2 regions of the Foliimonas ilicis genome follow, and region 1 is predicted to be linked to the other one. Evidence: predicted binding sites of a transcription regulator. Region 1 holds the regulator's gene; the other holds the start of a gene.
What was found. The regulator LexA, encoded in region 1, represses DNA repair genes until DNA is damaged. The targets are predictions, from matches to a motif close to TGTTCNNNNTGTGTTCNG.
Positions count from the first base shown of each region.

Region 2: ABFT80_RS01455 (YifB family Mg chelatase-like AAA ATPase) is a predicted target of LexA. The motif match lies at 1,657-1,674, and genes of this name have one in related genera.

Region 1 is NZ_JBDUUH010000002.1:35,276-38,691, forward strand. Features, by position in the region: gene moaC (cyclic pyranopterin monophosphate synthase MoaC) at 1-240, shown strand, start outside; gene ABFT80_RS05565 (molybdopterin molybdotransferase MoeA) at 240-1,445, shown strand; gene lexA (transcriptional repressor LexA) at 1,550-2,269, shown strand; gene ABFT80_RS05575 (ComEC/Rec2 family competence protein) at 2,282-3,416, opposite strand, start outside.
Region 2 is NZ_JBDUUH010000001.1:306,413-309,828, reverse strand. Features, by position in the region: gene ABFT80_RS01465 (putative bifunctional diguanylate cyclase/phosphodiesterase) at 1-443, opposite strand, end outside; gene gshB (glutathione synthase) at 650-1,588, shown strand; gene ABFT80_RS01455 (YifB family Mg chelatase-like AAA ATPase) at 1,758-3,290, shown strand.

The sequences.
Region 1 (3,416 bases):
CTGACCAAAGTGTCCGTGGACATCGAACCCGATCATGCCCTGCCCGGCTTGCGCGTCACTGCACTTGCCCGCGTTACGGGAAAAACCGGCGTCGAGATGGAAGCGCTGACCGCAGCCTCTGTCGCGTGCCTCACCATCTACGACATGGCGAAGGCCATCGATCGAGGCATGGTGATTTCAGATTTGCGTCTGGTCCAAAAGTCAGGCGGCAAATCCGGCGACTATGGGGTTGCCCGCTAATGGCTCTGCTGCCTGTCGATGAAGCCCTGGAACGTTTGCTTGGCGACGCGAAAGCAATCGCCTCCGAAACAGTACCGCTTTCCGAATGCGCGGGACGCGTTTTGGCCGAGCCTGTGGTGGCGCTCAGAACGCAGCCGCCCTTCAATGCCAGCGCCATGGATGGCTATGCCGTTCGTCTGGCAGATGTCGGAAGCATTCCGGCACGCCTCACGGTGAAGGGAATCGCGCCAGCCGGCAAACAGTTCAAAGGCTATGTCGGGCAAGGCGAAGCCGTGCGCATATTCACCGGCGCGCCGGTTCCCGAAGGTGCCGATACGATCGTCATTCAGGAAAATGTCCGCGATCTGGGTTCCGACACCATAGAAATCACTGAGACGGTCGGCGCAGGACGCCACATTCGCCGTCGCGGCCTGGATTTCAACGAAGGCGACGTCCTTCTTGAAGCAGGCAGGCAACTCGACCCGGCTGCACTGTCGCTTGCAGCGGCCGGCAATCATCCGCGACTTGAAGTCGTGCGGCAGCCGCTCGTCGCCATTATCGCAACCGGCGACGAACTCATGCCGCCCGGCAGTGAAACCGCACCGGACCAGATCATCGCATCGAATGCCTATGGCGTCGGCGCGATTGCGCAGATCGCCGGTGCCCGCGTTATGGATCTCGGCATTGCGCGCGATACAAAGGGCGCAATCGGTGATCTCGTACAGGCAGCGCTCGATGCAAGGGCAGACGTCATCGTCACGCTCGGCGGCGCGTCGGTCGGCGACCACGATCTGGTTCACGATGTCCTGACTGATTACGGCATGAGGCTGGATTTCTGGCGTATCGCGATGCGCCCCGGCAAACCGTTGATGTTTGGCCGTGTCGGAGAGACGCGCTGTATAGGCCTGCCCGGAAACCCGGTCGCGAGCCTCATTTGTGCTCACCTCTTTCTCGTCCCCCTCCTGTCGCGCCTTGGCGGTCGTCCCTACGCCCCCGTAATAGAGGAAGCGCGGCTTGGGGAGGCGATGGCTGCCAACGATCATCGGCAGGATTATGTGCGCGCCAGCCTGATCGAAACCGGCGAAGGCTTAGTGGCAACACCCTTCCAAATTCAGGATTCGTCCATGCTCCGCACATTTTCGGATGCGGACGCACTCATAATTCGCGCGCCGAATGCCCCGGCCTCATCACGTGGCGACACCTGCCGTGTGACGCGGTTGAGATGAACAAAGCATCAACAGATTCATTAAAATTTAAAATATTGCGGAACACAACTGGAACAGATAGTGTTTGTTCTGGTTTTGTTTTTAATGATTCCGAGAGGCCGGGAATGCTGACGCGCAAACAACATGAGCTCCTGCTGTTCATTCATGAACGTCTCAAGGAATCGGGTATCCCGCCTTCCTTCGATGAAATGAAAGAGGCGCTTGATCTTGCGTCCAAGTCCGGCATCCACAGGCTGATTACTGCCCTGGAGGAACGCGGCTTCATCCGGCGCCTGCCGAACAGGGCGCGTGCGCTTGAAGTTTTGCGTCTGCCAGATTCAATTGCGCCGGGTCTGGCTCCATCGCCTCGAAAGTTTTCGCCCAGCGTCATCGAAGGCAGCCTTGGCCGCAAGCCGGAAACGAAGTCGCCCTTCAAAGCCGGCAATGACGACGACGCCAGCGCGGCAGTCTCCATTCCTGTCATGGGGCGTATCGCCGCCGGTGTCCCGATCGACGCGATACAGCACCGCACTCATTCCATTTCCGTGCCTCCGGAGATGATCATGGGCGGCGAGCATTATGCGCTTGAGGTCAAGGGCGACTCGATGATCGAAGCCGGTATTTTCGACGGCGACACGGTCATCATTCGCAATGCGAATACGGCTCAACCGGGTGAAATCGTCGTTGCTCTCGTCGATGAGGAAGAAGCGACGCTCAAGCGTTTTCGCAAAAAGGGCGCATCCATCGCGCTGGAAGCTGCCAATCCCGCCTATGAAACGCGTATTTTTGGGCCTGATCGTGTCAAGGTTCAGGGCAAGCTGGTCGGCCTGATCCGGCGCTACTGACGGCTCCGAGAGCTAGTCTATGACGCTGCCGGGTGACGATTTCGTACCCGGCGATAGATTTCTTCTCTTTGAATTGTCCGGGCGTTGATAGGGTGCCAATCCCCTCGCCTCACGGGAAAATGCGCGTTGCGTATGCCATGGGCGATAGGGTTTGCTGATAGCAAACTGCAATACCGCTCTTGGTCTGGGTGTTTCGCCCACAAGATCGTCGTAGGATTTACCCAGGAAAATCGCTGCGCTTCCATATTGTGCGAGCTCGCGCTTTCCAACGATTAGCGGCCCGTCGTCGCTACACGGATACTGTGCGGTCGCATCCTCAATCACGATTACAGCAGCCTTTTCGCAAAACGGTTGAGCCGCTTTGGAATCGGAAACATGCGCAATAAGCGCTCCAGACCGATGCGTAGACACGCAGGCTGAATTCGAACAGTCGAATGGTTTTCCTGCAAATTGCGCAAGGCCATTCGAACCTCGATCCGAAGCGGTGGAGTGGGGATCCTTCTTCAAGCTTTGATCTTCAGCCGTAGAATTCTTTTGCTTCGAAATCGGGGCCATCAGATTTTCAGCGTTCAATGCGCGTTTCCAATTGTCGATCGTAAACGCGTTTGGCTTTGCCCGATTGATGGCAAGGCGTTCGTTTTCCAGAACCACCCCGACGAGACGTCCATCTTCTGAAATGAGAATATCGGGAGTTTGTGCAGCAGGCAGAGTTAGGACCCCGGCCACGGCGAACGGTATCGCTAGAAGTCTGATCCGTGTGGTCATCATGGTCGCGAACACAAGCGCAATAGTAATCGCGAGCACTGAGAATATCGGGATCAGGCCGACAGCATCGATGGGTGAGCGTTCGGAAAACCAGACGGATATTTCAATCATCATGGTCAGTCCCCACCCCATTATATAGAGGAACGGCCCATCCAGATTGAAAGGCATTGCGACGGCGGCAATGACGCCGAACGGCATAACGATCGCAGAAACGAACGGCATTGCGGCAAGATTTGCCGCCAAAGTCAGCGGCGACACGCGCTGAAAATGAAAAGCTCCATATACGGTCGTAGCCAGCCCGGCGATGATTGAGGTCGCGGCAAGGCCGACCAGAAACACAACGGCCTGTCGCGATATGAAACGAAACGCCGATGGGCTGCGT
Region 2 (3,416 bases), on a different contig from region 1:
CTGAACAGCGAAAACCCTGCTGAAGCCGAAAGGCGCGCGGTTCGTTCGCCCACATCGTAGGGTGCTGACAAAATTTCGATCAGCATCTGCGCTTTTTCGGCAGCAGCTTCTTCGCTGAAAATCATCGGCCAGAGGAACGCGAATTCGTCGGCGCCGATGCGCGTTACGGTCGAATGTCCATCCATCGCGCCCTTCAGGCGCATCGCGACCTGCATCAGGATTTCGTCGCCCGCGCGAAAACCGAACAGATCGTTGATTGGCTTGAATCCATCGAGATCGACGATACCTACGGCAAACGGCGCCGGATCATCGGACCGTTCGCTTATCAGCCGGTCCACCTTGTCGAAGAAGCGACGATGATTGCCCAGACCGGTGAGCCGGTCTGTGAACGCGAGTTCGTCTTCGTCCCGCCTGATATGGCTGCTTCCGAACGACGGTACCATTTATTTCCCCTGCACCCTTTTCGGATTTCGGGGAAGGCTTGCATGGAAACCGTTTAGGAAAAGTATTATCGAGCGGAAATTGCTCGAAAAAATACGATTTTTTGAGTGACCTAACGGAAGCGTGCGCGGCGCCACATTGGCAGGCTGGAGACGATCCGATACATAGCTCTGCCTATTCGCCATTCATCAAGCTTTGGAGACTGTCCATGCCGCTCAAAATCGCGATCCAGATGGACCATATCTCGACCGTGTCGATCGCCGGCGACACCAGTTTTGCCCTGTCGCTCGAAGCGCAGCGGCGCGGTCACCAGCTTTTCCACTACACGCCCGATCGCCTCTCGATGGTTGGCGGCAAGGTGTATGCGCGTCTCGAAACGCTCGAAGTTCGTGATGAGCAGGGCAATCATTTCACGCTTGGCGAGCCGGTGCGCACGGATCTTTCCGAAATGGATGTCGTTCTTTTGCGGCAGGACCCGCCTTTCGACATGAACTACATCACCACGACCCATCTGCTTGAACGCATTCACCCCAAGACGCTCGTCGTCAACGACCCTGCCTGGGTACGTAACAGCCCTGAAAAGATATTCGTTACCGAATTCCCGGATCTGATGCCGGAGACCCTGATCACCAAGGATCCGGCCGAAGTCGCAGCCTTCCGCAAGGAGTTCGGCGACATCATCGTCAAGCCGCTCTACGGCAATGGTGGTGCTGGCATTTTCCATCTGCTGGAAGCTGACCGCAACCTCGCATCATTGCTCGAAATGTTCGGCCAGATGTTCCGCGAACCTTACATCGTGCAGCGCTACCTGAAAGATGTGCGCAAGGGCGACAAGCGCATCATCCTGATCGATGGCGAACCGGTCGGCGCGATAAACCGCGTCCCTGCCGAACACGATTCGCGCTCGAACATGCATGTCGGAGGCCGCGCGGAAAAAACAGAACTGACGGAGCGCGAGCGTGAGATTTGCGCGCGCATCGGTCCATCGCTCAAGGAGCGCGGTTTCATTCTCGTCGGCATCGATGTCATCGGCGATTACATGACGGAGATCAACGTCACGTCGCCGACAGGCGTTCGTGAAGTGAAGAAGTTCGGCGGAGCCGACATCGCGGCTCTTTTCTGGGATGCAGTCGAAGCCAAGCGCTGAGCCGTTTGACCGCCTTTTGTTCTGCTGATGCAACGCCATACAACCGGTTTGCATCTTTCACGCGTAAATGTTCCTGTATTGTTCTTGATCGAAGCCTAAAACTGTGATTTCCTGCAACCGATAGGGGCAATCGCGGTTGCAAGGGACGGCGACCGGATCAGGGGGCAGCATGGTTTCGCGTGTTGGCACGGTCGCGTTTCAAGGCATCGACGCTGTATCCGTGGATGTTCAGGTCATGATCGCGCCCGGCAAGGCTGGAATGCAGATCGTCGGCCTTGCGGACAAGGCGGTTGCCGAAAGCCGTGAGCGCGTGCAGGCTGCATTGCATGCTTCCGGTCTTTCGATGCCCGCCAAGAAAGTCACCGTCAATCTGGCGCCAGCCGACCTGCCGAAAGAAGGCAGCCACTATGATTTGCCGATTGCGCTTGGCCTCATGGCAGCCCTCGGCGCGATCCCGGCGGATGCGCTTTCGGCTTATGTCGTGCTTGGTGAGTTGTCGCTCGATGGCACGATCAATGCCGTTGCAGGCGTCCTTCCGGCAGCAATCGCCGCCAATGGATTGGGCAAGGGCCTCATCTGTCCGGCGTCTTGCGGTTCGGAGGCTGCATGGGCGGGTGCCGATACGGACATTCTCGCACCGCGCAGCCTGATTGCGATTGCCAATCATTTTCGCGGCACACAGGTTCTTTCGCGCCCGGAGCCGAGCATTCATGAACCGGCACGAAACCTTCCCGATCTCGCGGATATCAAGGGGCAGGAAACGGCGCGGCGCGCATTGGAGATAGCCGCCGCCGGTGGGCATAATCTGCTTATGATCGGACCGCCGGGTTCGGGAAAATCCATGCTTGCCCAGAGGCTTCCTTCGATCCTGCCGCCTTTGTCGCCGAAAGAGCTTCTGGAAGTCTCGATGGTCGCCTCCATTGCCGGTGAACTTGCAGGCGGCAAGCTGACGGATCGACGCCCATTCCGCTCGCCGCATCATTCTGCGTCCATGGCGGCGATGGTTGGTGGTGGTTTGCGGGTGCGTCCGGGCGAGATTTCGCTGGCGCATAATGGCGTGCTGTTTCTGGACGAGTTGCCCGAGTTTTCGCCGCAGGTGCTGGATTCCCTGCGTCAACCATTGGAGACCGGCGATTGCATGATCGCGCGCGCCAATCATCGCGTCACCTATCCGGCCCGCATTCAGCTCGTTGCTGCGATGAACCCGTGCCGATGCGGTATGGCCGGTGAACCCGGCTATCGCTGCGCACGCGGTCCGCGCTGTCAGGCGGATTATCAGGCGCGCGTCTCCGGCCCGTTCATCGACCGCATCGATCTTCGCATCGAAGTACCTGCCGTATCCGCTGCAGATCTCGTACGGCCGGGAAAGTCAGAACCAAGCGCTGCCGTTGCGGCGCGTGTTCTGCGCGCGAGGGCGCTGCAGCGCAACCGGTTTGAATCAATGGGGTTCTCAGGCACGATGACCAACGCGCAATGCGCGACATCTCTCGTAGAGGAGATTGCGGCACCGGATGCTGGCGGCACAGCACTTTTGCGTGATGCGAGCGAGAAATTCGGGTTTTCAGCCCGTGCCTATCACCGTGTATTGAAGGTCGCGCGCACGCTTGCCGATCTGGACGATAAGGAGACGGTCGGGCGCATACATCTGGCTGAAGCGATTTCCTACCGAATGAGCGCGGAAAAGATGCCTCAGGCAGCTTAAACGCACTCATGAAATGAGATTCGCAGTCTACGCCGTACACGTGTATGCGGGCGGCGCTGGCACTCTGAATTATTGAAAATGCGCGTCGCGCTTACCGAAAATCAGGCACGATTTCCGGGTCTGTGC